2 regions of the Pedococcus sp. P2_E5 genome follow, and region 1 is predicted to be linked to the other one. Evidence: predicted binding sites of a transcription regulator. Region 1 holds the regulator's gene; the other holds the start of a gene.
The links. The regulator HrcA, encoded in region 1, represses chaperone genes, less so after heat shock. The targets are predictions, from matches to a motif close to TTNGCACTCGNNNNNNNCGAGTGCNAA.
Positions count from the first base shown of each region.

Region 1 (6,761 bases):
CGATCGGGGACGACAAGCCCACCTACCGGCTGTTCCGCGACTTCATCCGCAGCGAGCTGCCCACCGGCGCGACCCCGGCGGAGCGGGCGAAGGCAGCACTCGTGCTGGCCATCAACGCCCAGCCCTACAGCAACACCGACGGCTACCTCCAGCCGTGGTCCGGACAGACCATCGGCGACGTGACCGTGACCGACACGCTGATCACCGTCCACCTGGCCAACGGCGGCTCCAAGGACGCCGTCGTCGGTGACGAGAACAAGCGGCTCGCCGTCCAGGAGCTCGTGTGGACCGCGCAGGCCGCGATCCAGCAGACCTCCCCCGTGCGGTTCGAGGTTGCCGACGGGTCGACCACCCTGTTCGGCTCGATCTCGACCGACCAGACGTTCACCAGGCCGCCGTCGGACCGGCTCTACGAGGACGTCGCCCCGATCTGGGTCACGTCACCGTCTCGGGACCAGGTTCTCCCGGTGGCCAAGCCGGTCGTCGTCCAGGGCCTGGCCATCGTGTTCGAGGCCAACGTCAGCTACGAGCTCAGGCGCGGCAGCACCAAGGTCAAGGCCGGCCACACCACCGCCTCGATCGGAGGCCCCATGCAGGGCACGTACTCCATCGACCTCGGCAGGCTCACGGCGGGCGACTACTCGATCCGGGTCTTCGAGCCGAGCATGCAAGGCGGCGACAAGATCGTGGCAGAGAAGGTCGTGTCCTTCTCGGTCCGCTAGGCCGCCTCAGCGCCAGCGGCCGGCGGCGCTCAGCACGGCGAGCGCAGCCGGCCCGGCGCTGGAGGACCGCAGCACCGTGTCGCCCAGGCGCACGGTCAGCGCACCCGCAGCCTCGAACGCCGTGACCTCCTCGGCGGTGATGCCGCCCTCCGGGCCGACGATGACGAGGACGTCGCCGTCGGTCGGGAGCGCCTGCCCCGCCAGGGGTCGGGTCGCGTCCTCGTGCAGCACGTATGCCGCCGCGGCGCCGCCGATGCGCGCCGCGAGGGTCTTGGTCGAGACCAGCTCTGCGACGACCGGTACGCGGGCGCGGCGGGACTGCTTGGCCGCCGCGGCGACGGTCGACTCCCACTTGCGCCGGGCCTTGTCGCCACGGTCACCACGCCACTGGACGATGCTTCGTGAGGCCTGCCAGGGCACCACCTCGTCGACCCCGAACTCGGTCGCCGCCTCGATCGCCTGGTCGTCACGGTCGCCCTTGGCCAGGGCCTGCACGAGGACGAACCGGGGCACGACCTCGGGCTCGCGGCATACCTTGACGACGGTGAGGTCGAGCTCGGCCTTGCCGGCCCCCAGCACCGTGCAGGTGACCCGCAGGCCGCCGCCATCGGCGAGCATCACCTGCTCCCCCGCCGCGATCCGGCGGACCGTCGCGGCGTGCCGGCCCTCGGGACCATCGAGCACCAGGTGGCTGCCCGCAGCGGCCCCGACGAGGACGGCTGGTTCGACGAGGAACAGCGGCAGGGTCACGGCGGGAGGACCTTGCTACTTGGCCTTGAACGCGTCGCGGAGCTTGCCGAAGAGCCCGGGGTGGGCCGGCGACAGCCGCCCTGCCGGGTGCTCCTCACCGCGCAGCGTGGCCAGCTGGCGGAGCAGCTCTTCCTGCTGCTCGTCGAGGCGTGTCGGGGTCTGCACGTTGGCGTGGATGATGAGGTCGCCGCGGCCGGTGCCGCGCAGGTGCGTGACCCCGAGGCCACGCAGCGTCATCGCGTCGCCGGGCTGCGTGCCTGCCTTGATCTCGAGCTCGTTGCTGCCGTCGAAGGTGTCGAGCTTGACGGTGGTGCCGAGGGCTGCGGCCGTCATGGGCAGCTCGACGGTGCAGTGCAGGTCGTCGCCACGCCGCTGGAAGGTCTGGTGCGGGCGCACCGCCACCTCCACGTAGAGGTCTCCAGCGGGCCCGCCGCCCTGGCCGACCTCACCCTCGCCGGCGAGCTGGATGCGGGTGCCCGTGTCCACCCCGGCAGGAACCTTGATCTTGAGGGTGCGTCGGGTGCGGACCCGGCCGTCACCCGAGCACTCGAAGCACGGGCTGACGAGTACCTCGCCGTAGCCCTGGCAGGTGGCGCAGGGACGGGTCGTCATCACCTGGCCGAGGAACGAGCGCTGCACCTGCTGGATCTCGCCGCGACCGCCGCACACGTCACAGGTGCGGCGAGAGGTGCCCGGCTGCGCGCCGTCACCGTGACAGGTGGCGCACACCACGGCCGTCTCGATGGCGAGCTCCTTCTCGGCACCGAACACGGCGTCGCCGAGGTCGATGTCGAGCCGGATGAGGGCGTCCTGGCCGCGCCGCTGACGCGACCTCGGACCCCGCTGGGCCTGACCTGCCCCGGCACCGAAGAACGCGTCCATGATGTCGCTGAACGAGAAGCCCTGGCCGAACCCGGCAGCGCCCCCGGCGTAGGGGTCGGACCCCATGTCGTAGGACCGCCGCTTGTCCGCGTCGGAGAGCACGTCATAGGCCTGCGAGACCTTCTTGAACTGCTCCTCGGCCTCAGGGCTCGGGTTGACGTCCGGGTGCAGCGTCCGCGCCTTCTTGCGATACGCGCGCTTGATGTCCTCGGGGCTGGCGTCCCGGGACACACCCAGGTCCTGGTAGTAGTCGTTCAACGAATGTCCTTGGTGTCACCGGGGTGACGGTCGGTGGTACGAGGTCGAACGCGCGTCACTGCGCGAGGATTCGGGAGACGTAGGTCGCCACGGCCCGCACCGACGCCATCGTCGTGGGGTAGTCCATCCGGGTGGGGCCGAGGACGCCCAGACCGGCGACGAGCTCGGAGCCCGAGCCGTACTCGGTCGAGACGACCGAGGTCGACTGGAGCCCGGCGAACGGGTTCTCGTGCCCGATGCGCACCGAGACCGTGTCGGAGGTCTCGCGTGCCGTGCCCAGCAGCTTGAGCAGCACGACGTGCTGTTCGAGGGCTTCCAGGACCGGGCCGATGCTGAGCGGGAAGTCGGTGCCGACGCGGGCGAGGTTCGCTGTGCCCGCGAGGACGACACGCTCCTCACGCTCCTCGACCAGCGCGTCGTCGAGGGACCGCACGACGGCACGCACGAGGTCACGGTCGACCGGCTCGAACTCGTCGGCGAGGCTGGCCAGGGAGGCGGCGGCGTCCACCAGCCGCTGCCCGATGGCGCGGGCGTTGACCTTGGCCCGGACCAGCCCGAGGGTCGCCTCGCCGTCCTTGCTGGAGAGGTCGTGGCTGGTCTCGATCACGCGTTGCTCGACGCGCCCCGTGTTGACGATGAGCACGACCATCAGGCGGGTCGGGCCCATCGCGACGAACTCGATGTGCCGCACGGTCGAACGGGTCAGCGACGGGTACTGCATGACGGCGACCTGCCGGGTCAGTGAGGCGAGCAGGCGAACGGTCCGGTCCACCACGTCGTCGAGGTCGACGGCGCCCTCGAGGAACTGGGCGATGGCGGCCCGCTCGGCCGCCGTCATCGGCTTGACCGAGCTCAGCCGGTCGACGAACAGGCGGTAACCGGCGTCGGTCGGCACACGCCCGGCGCTGGTGTGCGGAGCCGCGATCAGGCCCTCCTCCTCGAGCGCCGCCATGTCGTTGCGGACGGTCGCGGCCGAGACCCCCAGCTGGTGCCGGTCGAGCAGGGCCTTGGAACCCACCGGCTCGGAGGTCTGGACGTAGTCCTGCACGATCGCGCGCAGCACTGCGAGTCGACGTTCCTCGCTCATCAGGCACCTCCTTCGACCGATCTGGCCCGGCTACGGACAGGCTGGCACTCAGGCTCAGCGAGTGCCAAGTCTACGTTGTTCCCCGGTCCTGCCCGCACGGGCGGCGCGCCCGCGCTGTCGAGGCCACGCCGCGGCATACCCTGCATCGGTGTCCGACCGCTATGGCTCCGATGTCCTGTCCGGTGACTGGAAGGTCCCCCCGCGGGGCCGTTCCCGCGAGGTGGAGGCCGAGACCGGCCTGGTCGTCGAGGACGTCGAGACCGGCTGGTGCGGTGCCGTGGTCCGCGTCGAGAAGGCCGGTGGGATGCGCGTCGTGCACCTCGAGGACCGTCGCGGCCGCACCAGGGGTTTCCCGATGGGCCCGGGCTTCCTGCTCGACGGCGCCCCGGTCATCCTGACCCCGCCGACTGCCGCAGCCCGTGCCCAGCTGGCCGACGCACGCGCCGCGGCCTCGCGCACGGCCTCCGGGTCGAGGACCGTCGAGGGCGCGCGGGCCAAGGTGGCCAGCGGCTCGCGGATCTTCGTCGAGGGCCGGCACGACGCCGAGCTGGTCGAGAAGGTGTGGGGTGCCGACCTGCGGGTCGAGGGAGTCGTCGTGGAGCTGCTGGAGGGCGTGGACGACCTGGTCGCGGCGATCGCGGACTTCCAGCCCGGCCCAGGTCGGCGGATGGGGGTCCTCGTGGACCACCTGCTGCCGGGCACCAAGGAGCACCGAGTCGTGCAGCAGGCAGCGCGGGGACCGTATGCCCGGCACGTGCGCGTGCTGGGACACCCGTACGTCGACGTGTGGCAGAGCGTGCGCCCGGAGCGGCTCGGGCTGTCGCGGTGGCCGGTCATCCCCCGCGGCCAGTCGTGGAAACACGGCATCTGCGCGCACCTGGGGTGGGCGCACGACGACCAGGCCGACATCGCGCGGGCGTGGAAGCAGATCCTCGGGACGGTGCGGTCGTACGCCGACCTCGAGCCAACCCTGCTGGCCAGCGTCGAGGAGCTCATCGACTTCGTGACGGAGTCGCGAGATTAGATACAGCGTGACGGAGTCGCGAGCTTAGATACAGCGTGACGGAGTCGCGAGATTAGATACAGCGTGACGGAGCCGGGGCACTGAGCTCTCGGGGTCGACCCTGAACGGTCCCTGACCCGCCCCTGCCCACACCCCGAGAGGCGGACTTTCGGGGGCCGTCATGCGTTTCACTGGGTGTAGCACCACCACGGAGCCACTCACCACGGAGAAACCCATGACCGACCAACCAGAGCAGCCGCAGCAGTCGCAGGTGCCCCCGCAGGCACCCCCGGGCTACCAGCCGCCGACGCCGAACCAGCCACAGGACCAGCCGCACTACCAGCCGCCGGTCCAGCCCCCGCCGGCCTACGGCGTGGCTCCCCGGCCGATGTCGCCGCAGGACGAGAAGACCTGGGCCACGCTCGTCCACATCGCCCCGTTCGTCGCGGCCATGGTGGGTTTCCCGTTCCTCGGCCCGCTCATCGTGTTCCTCGTGTTCAAGGACCGGGGGCCGTTCATCCGGTTCCACGCCGCGCAGGCGCTCAACTTCCAGATCGTCATCACGATCGCGCTGTGGGTCTTCGGGCTCCTGTCCTTCGTGCTGATCGGGATCCCGTTCCTCATCGCCACGGGCATCGCCTGGGTGGTCTTCTCGATCATCGCCGCCGTCAAGGCCAACAACGGCGAGTGGTACCGCTACCCGATGACCCCGGAGCTGGTGAGGTGACCGCGTAGCGGTCAGCGCACTCCCAGGATTCAGCGCAGGCCGAGGAGCCGTCGCACGACGGTGTCCGTGAGCAGCCGGCCCTGCCTCGTCAGCACGACCCGCTGACGGCGCAGGGCCGCTGTCGCGTCCACGAGCTCCTCAGCGATCAGCCCGGCGACGGCGACCCGCCCCTCGTCGCGCAGGTCGCTGATCGGGAGGCCGTCGACCATCCGGACCGCGAGCAGTACCCGCTCGTCGTACCGCTGCTCGGCGGTCAGCGTCTCCCGGCCGTGAGCTGGGCTGAGGCCCTCGGCGACGCGGGCGGCATACGCGTTGGGGTGCTTGACGTTCCACCACCGCACTCCGCCCACATGGCTGTGCGCCCCGGGCCCGATTCCCCACCAGTTGCCGTCGGCCCAGTAGCCCTCGTTGTGGCGGCACCGCGCATCCTCGCGCCGGGCCCAGTTGCTCACCTCGTACCAGGAGTAGCCGGCTGCGGCGAGGTGCTCGTCGGCGATCTCGTACTTGGCCGCCTCGTCGTCGTCCTCAGGTGCCGGCACCTGGCCACGCCGGACCTGGGCGGCCAGCTTCGTTCCCTCCTCGACGACGAGGGCGTAGGCCGAGATGTGGTCCGGCTCGAGGGAGCTCGCGGCAGCCAGGCTGGTCCGCCAGTCGTCGAGCGACTCCCCGGGGGTGCCGTAGATCAGGTCGAGGCTGACCTGGAGCCCCGCCGCGCGTGCGGCGGCGACGGCGCGCTCGACGTTGGCCGGGTCGTGGGTGCGCTCGAGGGTCCGGAGGACGTGCGGCACTGCCGACTGCATGCCGAGGGACACCCGGGTGAACCCTGCGTCGGCGAGCACGGCGAGCCCCTCGGGAGTGACCGAGTCGGGATTGGCCTCGGTGGTCACCTCGGCCCCCTGCGCCAGCCCGAAGCCGTCTCGTATGCCGTGCAGCATGCGGGCGAGGTCCTCCGCGGCCAGCATCGTCGGGGTTCCCCCACCGACGAACACCGTGTCCACGGTCGGCACGTCGCCGAGCACATCGACCGCGAAGGCCAGCTCACGCAGCGCGGCATCGGCGAAGGTGCCGACGCTGGCCCCGTCGACGCCGAGCTCGGTCAGCGTGTAGGTGTTGAAGTCGCAGTACCCGCAGCGGACGGAGCAGAACGGCACGTGCAGGTAGATGCCGAACGGTCGGTCCCCGAGAGCCTGGAGCGACGCCTGCGGGAGGAGGCCGTCCGACGGTGCAGGGTCACCGTCGGGCAGGGCGCTGGGCATGGATCCATCCTCGCAGGCGGCGCCGGCGGCCCGGACACGGCGTGTCGTCAGGACACGCCGGAGCGGACAGGAAAAT
Region 1 covers NZ_JBFUEP010000009.1:80,332-87,092, forward strand. Annotated here, with positions in the region: gene AC1DVZ_RS04740 (Gmad2 immunoglobulin-like domain-containing protein) at 1-722, shown strand, start outside; gene AC1DVZ_RS04745 (16S rRNA (uracil(1498)-N(3))-methyltransferase) at 729-1,472, opposite strand; gene dnaJ (molecular chaperone DnaJ) at 1,488-2,612, opposite strand; gene hrcA (heat-inducible transcriptional repressor HrcA) at 2,668-3,699, opposite strand; gene AC1DVZ_RS04760 (DUF3097 domain-containing protein) at 3,848-4,723, shown strand; gene AC1DVZ_RS04765 (DUF4870 domain-containing protein) at 4,938-5,429, shown strand; gene hemW (radical SAM family heme chaperone HemW) at 5,459-6,685, opposite strand.

Region 2 (6,761 bases), on a different contig from region 1:
CGAGGACGAGCGCGAGGCCTACTACGCCGGCCACGCCGTCCCCGCCGCCAGCTGAGCGACGCCACCAGCTCAGCGACCTAGACTCGGCTGCGTGAGCAGCCCGGTCGAGGTACCCATCCGTGACGAGTCCATTCGGCTCGGGCAGCTGCTCAAGCTCGCGGGCGTCGTCGACGACGGCGCCATGGCGCGGTCGGTCATCGAGCTCGGCGAGGTCACCGTCGACGGCGCGGTCGAGGTCCGTCGCGGCGCCCAGGTGCGCCCCGGCCAGACCGTCGGGTATGCCGGTCAGCGGCTGACCGTGGTCAGCGACGCCTGAGCTCGGAGCTCAGTCGGAGACGACGAGCAGGGCGCGCAGCATGTCGCGGGTCTGGGTGCTGACCGGCCACGAGTCCCTCGCCATCCAGTCGACGGTGAACCGGTCCGCGCAGACGCTGCTGAGCTCGACGAGGCGGTCGTCCTCGGTCGTGCCCCGCACCACGAAGAGGGAGCTGCCCGCCGTGCAGGTGCTGGCAGGGACCAGGCTCGAACCGGCCTTGGCCAGGTCGGCGTTGAGCTGCGCGAGCTGTGGGCCGCCCATGACGCTGGCCCGGATACCGCGGTAGCGCGGCACCTTCGTGAGCATCGGTCGTGGGTGCAGGCACGCAGTGGCCGCCTTCAGCACGGTCCCCCGCGGCAGGCTCGGTGGGGCGACGCTCGGCGCCGTTCGGGTCCTGCCCAGGATCGAGGGGCACCCGAGGAAGGCGGCGCCCGTGTTGCCGGGCCCGGCTCCTTCGTCGGCCGACTGCTCCGCCAGCGCGACGTAGTAGCTCGCCAGAGCCGGCCAGCCGTTGCAGGCCAGACCCTCGTTGGCGTAGGTCGTCATGGTGCCGTCCTTGCCCTGCAGCACCATGCGGAAGGCTGGCCCCTGCGGGAGGTCGGCGCACTCGGCTCCGCTCGTGCGTGGCTGCAGCGTCAGGGCATCGACGGCGAGCGGGACGCTGACAGGGGCGTCGGGCGGCAGCGAGCCCGCCCAGACCGACCCCTCGTCGGTCTGGGCGCACACGAGGACGGCGGCGACGGTGATGCTGAGCGGCTGACTGGGCACGACGGGCGGTGTCGGCGGCCCGAAGGACGTCCGGCAGGCCAGTGCCACCGGTTGCGGCAGCGGCGGGGTCGGGACCACCCCGTCGCCCCCCTGGCGCGAGACCAGCCCCCCGACCACGGCCACCACCGCCAGGCCAGCAGCGGCGAGGGCCCACCCCCGCGCACCGCGCAGCCACCCGGCATACGACCTCGGCGGGTCGACGAGACCGTTGACAGAGGGGTCCTGCGGCGGCAGCCCCGCGAGGGTCGCACGCAGACCCTCCTCGTCGAGGGCGAGCACCGCGCCGACGGTCGCCAGGGCATGCAGGCGGTGGCGGTGCACCGCGGCGACGCCGTCGTCGAGGGCGTCGGCGATCTGGGCCTCGCTGAGGCCGTCGAAGGACCACAGCACGAGGATCGCGCGTTCGCGGCGGGACAACCCTGCGAGCGCGGCGAGCACGACCGCCTTGGTGGGAAGGGGCGAGGCAGTGCTTCGCGGCCCCGGTTCGGCGCGGTCGTCGTGGCTGCGGCGAAGCGGCCGACGCCTCAGGTAGCTCGCCATCAGCGACCTGCGCAGCTCCGCGTCGTAGGACCCGGCGCCGACCTCGGACAGGTGGTGCCACTGCGGCCAGCTCCGGGCGAGCGTGGCGCGGACGAGGGTCTCGGCGCCCCGCTCGTCGCCGACCAGGAGCCACGCGGTCCGCAGCAGGTCGGCGCCCCGCGCCACGACGTACTCGTCGAAGCTGGGGGGTTCGGCGAACCGATCCGCCATGGGCCACCTCGCTCTGCGCCACCCCGCTTCCCGCATCGTATGCCGCGGGAGCGCGACGAAGGCCCGCCCCCCGCAGTGGGAGACGGGCCTTCGTGGGGTATGCCGCGCTGCTCAGGGCCGCGCGTCAGCCGGGTTCCTGGTCAGGAGACTCGGTCAGTGACCGTGGCCGTGACCGTGGCCACCGGCGGACTGGCCGTCCTCGTCTTCCTTCTTCTCCACGACGAGCGTGTCGGTGGTGAGCACCATCGACGCGATCGAGGCGGCGTTGACCAGCGCGGAACGAGTGACCTTGACCGGGTCGATGACGCCGGCCTTGATCAGGTCGCCGTACTCGCCGGTCGCGGCGTTGAGGCCGTTGCCTGCGGTGAGCTCGCGCACCTTGGAGACGGCGACGTAGCCCTCCATGCCGGCGTTCTCGGCGATCCAGCGCAGCGGCTCGGCCGAGGCCTTCTTGACGATCAGCGCACCCGTCGCCTCGTCGCCCTCGAGGTCGAGGTCGTCGATGACGGTGGAGGCGTGGACGAGGGCGGAGCCGCCACCGGCGACGATGCCCTCCTCGATGGCCGCGCGAGTCGCCGAGATGGCGTCCTCGATGCGGTGCTTCTTCTCCTTGAGCTCCACCTCGGTGTGGGCACCCACCTTGATGACGCAGACCCCACCGGCGAGCTTGGCGAGGCGCTCCTGGAGCTTCTCGCGGTCCCAGTCGGAGTCGGTGCGCTCGATCTCGGCCTTGAGCTGGTTGACCCGGCCGGTGACGTCGTCGGGGTTGCCGGCGCCGTCGATGATCGTGGTGGTGTCCTTGGTGACGACGACGCGACGGGCCTGGCCCAGCACGTCGAGGTCAGCCTGGTCGAGCTTGAGGCCGACCTCCTCGGAGATGACCTGGCCACCGGTGAGGGTCGCCATGTCCTGCAGCATCGCCTTGCGACGGTCGCCGAAGCCGGGTGCCTTGACCGCGACCACGTTGAACGTGCCGCGGATCTTGTTGACCACCAGGGTCGACAGCGCCTCGCCGTCGATGTCCTCGGCGATGATCAGCAGCGGCTTGCCGGTCTTGACGACCTTCTCCAGCACCGGCAGGACGTCGGCGATCGCCGAGATCTTGCCCTGGTTGATGAGGATGTAGGCGTCCTCGACCACGGCCTCCATGCGCTCTGCATCGGAGACGAAGTAGGGCGAGATGTAGCCCTTGTCGAACTGCATGCCCTCGGTGAACTCGAGCTCGGTGGTCGCCGTCGACGACTCCTCGACGGTGATGACGCCGTCCTTGCCGACCTTGTCGAACGCCTCGGCGATGGTGGAGCCGATGCTCTCGTCCTGGGCGGAGAGCGCGGCGACCTGGGCGATCTCTTCCTTGCCCTCGATCTCGCGCGCGGTCTCGAGCAGCTTGGCGCTGACGGCCTGGACCGCTGCGTCGATGCCGCGCTTCAGGCTGGCCGGGGCGGCACCTGCGGCAACGTTGCGCAGGCCCTCCTTGACCATGGCCTGGGCGAGCACGGTGGCCGTCGTGGTGCCGTCACCCGCGATGTCGTTCGTCTTGGTGGCGACCTCCTTCGCGAGCTGCGCGCCGAGGTTCTCGTAGGGGTCCTCGAGCTCGATCTCACGGGCGATGGTCACGCCGTCGTTGGTGATCGTGGGGGCGCCCCACTTCTTGTCGATGACGACGTTGCGGCCCTTCGGGCCGAGCGTCACCTTGACCGCGTTCGCGAGCGCGTCAACGCCGCGCTCCAGCGACTTGCGGGCGGAGTCGTTGAACTCCAGCGTCTTAGCCATGAAAGTCCTTCTCTAGCAATCGGGTTCAGGAGGGATTTAAGGCAACGTGCCCTGTATGCCGGCAGGCCGGCATACAGGGCACGTCACTCACGCGGTGCGGATGCTCAGCCGACGATGGCGAGGATGTCGCGGGCGGAGAGGATGAGGTACTCCTCGCCGCCGTGCTTGATCTCGGTGCCGCCGTACTTGCTGTAGATGACCCGGTCGCCGACGGTGACGTCGAGCGGGACGCGGTTGCCGTTGTCGTCGATCCGGCCGGGACCGATCGCGAGGACCTCGCCCTCCTGGGGCTTCTCCTTCGCGGTGTCCGGGATGACGAGGCCAGACGCGGTGGTCTGCTCGGCCTCGACGGACTTGACGACGATGCGGTCTTCGAGCGGCTTGATGGAAACCGACACGATGATGACCTCCCCTTCGGGAATGTCGAAGATGGACAGGTGGATGGTGCTGGTCGTGCTGTGGTGCTCTTGGTACGGAGTTCACGGCCCGGCGGTCGCCGTCGCGGGGATCGACCGACTGGCTGCGTTAGCACTCGGCGAACCGGAGTGCCAACGCAAATCTAGGCTCGCGGTTAGCACTCGGTCAACTCGAGTGCCAGAGTTTGGCGGCGCGTTCGCCACGAGCGGACGAGCGACGCGGGAGCGGACGACAAACCAGTTGCCGAGTGGGGTCGGTCGCGGCAGGGTCAACCGGGTGACCGACACCCCCGAGACTGCCGCGACCGACACCCCCGAGACCTCTGCCGCACTGACCTCTGCCGCGCTGCTGCGGGCGTACGACACCCAGCTGCGGGAAGAGGCGGAGGTGCCCTCGTCCCTGGCCACCGACCGGCTCGGCCCCCTCGTGCTCGCGACGTTCATGGGCGGGCGGGGGTTCGTCACGTATCGCACCCTCGACACCGACGCCGGGGCGGCCACCGAGGACTCGGTCGCACGCCTGGTGGAGCAGGCCGTCCAGCACTACGAGGCAATGCCCGAGATCACCCGGGTCGAGTGGAAGTCCCGGGGCCACGACCACGCTCCGGGCCTGCACGAGGCCCTCGTCGCCCACGACTTCACCCCCGACGAGCCGGAGTCGATCATGATCGGCGAGGCCCACCTGCTGGCCGTCGACGTCGAGCTGCCCGAGGGCGTGGTGGTCCGCCGGGTGACCGACGAGGGCGACGTCCGGGCCATGTGCGCCATGCAGGCCGAGGTGTTCGGCGACGACGAGGACGAGGCCAGGGACCACGCGGACCAGATCCTGCACCGGCTGCGGACTCGCGACGACATGGAGATGTGGGTGGCCGAGCACGACGGCCGGATCGTCAGCGCCGGGCGCCTCGAGCCGGTCGCGGGCACCGAGTTCGCCGGTATCTGGGGCGGCGCGACCCGACCCGAGTTCCGCGGACGGGGGATCTACCGGGCCCTGACGGCCGCCCGGGCCCGCTCGGCCATCGGCCACGGGAAGCGCTACATCAACAGCGACTCGACCGAGTTCTCCAGGCCGATCCTCGAGCGCTCCGGCTTCGTCAAGGCCTCCACGACCACGCCCTACGAATGGCGCCGCGGCTGAACCGGGCACAACCAGACGGCGGTGGCGTGCGTCTGTGTGGATGAGGGCCCGGCCGGGGTCCCAGACACGACCGGGGGGGTCGGCGTCGACGACCCTGGTGCCGAGGCCCAGCCGCGTCGCGATCCTTTCCGACGCGCACGCCACGAGCCACACAGCGGTCGACTTCCACGCACTCGTCGCGGCTCCGGCCGTGACGGCCACGCTCGACAGCGTCGGCACGCTCGATGCCGGCGCGGCACGGCTGGCCGGCACCTACTCGTGCAGCGGCAGCGGTGCAGTCACCGTGTCGATCGCCGGATCGCTGGCCCAAGGGGCGGATGTCACCGGCATCGCGCTGGGGCCGTCTGCACCCACGAGACGGCGCGCGGCCCGGTCACCCTTTCCTCGGGGGCCTGACGAGCGGTCGCGGGTCCCAGCCCGCGGTCGGGGCGCAGGGACCCGCGACCTCGGCACGCGGCATACGCAACAATGCCCGGCATGGATCTGGCCCTGCTGCGACGGCTGACCACCGGCGAGGGCTGGGGTCTGCTGCAGTCCCTCCCGCCGTACGACGAGTCGGGTGCCCTGGGTCTGCAGCAACGGTTGCGGGCGGCGGGGTTCGACCCCGACCTCGTCGCAGCCGCCCTCAACCAGGCCCGGCTGCGGGCCAAGGCGCACGACAAGTTCGGCGAGTTCGCCCGCGGCATGGTGCTCACCTCCGACGGGCTCGAACAGGCGACCCGGCTGGCGGTCGCGGCCCAGCACGCCCAGCGCTTCCGCGCCGCAGGCATCCACACCGTGCACGACCTGGGGTGCGGCATCGGTTCGGACGCCATGGCGATGGCGGGACTCGACCTGCGGGTCAGGGCCATCGACGCCGACGAGGTCACCGCGGGGATCGCGGCGGTGAACCTGCGGCACTGGCCGGACTCCACGGCATACCAAGGGTTGGTGGAGGAGTTCACCGCACCCTCCGGTGAGGGCGCGCGCGGCGTGGGGGCGTGGCTCGACCCGGCGCGGCGCACACCCGGCGTCGCGGACGTGAGCGGCCGCACCCGGAGGATCTTCAACCTCGCCGAGATCTCCCCCAGCTGGACCACCGTCCAGGACGTGGCCCGCGCGCTCCCGGCGACCGGGGCCAAGCTGAGCCCGGGCTTCCCGCACGCGGCACTCCCCCCTGGCGCCGAGGCGCAGTGGACGTCCTGGGAGGGCGACGTCGTCGAGTGCGTCGTCTGGTGGGGACCACTGGTGCGGACGGCTGGGCGCACCGCGGCCCTGCTGCGCGCCGCGGGGCCCGCCGTGGTCGTGACCGAGGCCGACGGCGACGGTACCGCTCCCCCGCTGCAGAACCTCGCCGCCGTGGGTGGCTGGCTCTACGAACCCGACAAGGCGGTGCTGCGTGCCGGTCTCGTCGGAGCGCTGACGGCCGCGACCGACGGGGCAGAGCTGGACGCCGGCGTCGGCTACGTCGGGTCGAGCCGGTCCGTCGACGTCCCCTTCGCCAAGCGGTATGCCGTGGTGGAGGCGATGCCGTTCAACGTCAAGGCGCTGCGTGGCTGGCTCCGCGACCACGGCATCGACCGGCTGACCATCAAGAAGCGCGGCGTCAGCGTCGACGCGG
Region 2 covers NZ_JBFUEP010000002.1:8,394-15,154, reverse strand. Annotated here, with positions in the region: gene AC1DVZ_RS00865 (WhiB family transcriptional regulator) at 1-55, shown strand, start outside; gene AC1DVZ_RS00860 (RNA-binding S4 domain-containing protein) at 92-316, shown strand; gene AC1DVZ_RS00855 (RNA polymerase sigma factor) at 326-1,834, opposite strand; gene groL (chaperonin GroEL) at 1,988-3,607, opposite strand; gene groES (co-chaperone GroES) at 3,712-4,005, opposite strand; gene AC1DVZ_RS00840 (GNAT family N-acetyltransferase) at 4,355-5,161, shown strand; gene AC1DVZ_RS00835 (hypothetical protein) at 5,259-5,666, shown strand; gene AC1DVZ_RS00830 (class I SAM-dependent methyltransferase) at 5,639-6,761, shown strand, end outside.
Region 2: a site for HrcA is predicted at 4,179-4,205, ahead of groES (co-chaperone GroES). Genes of this name have one in related genera too.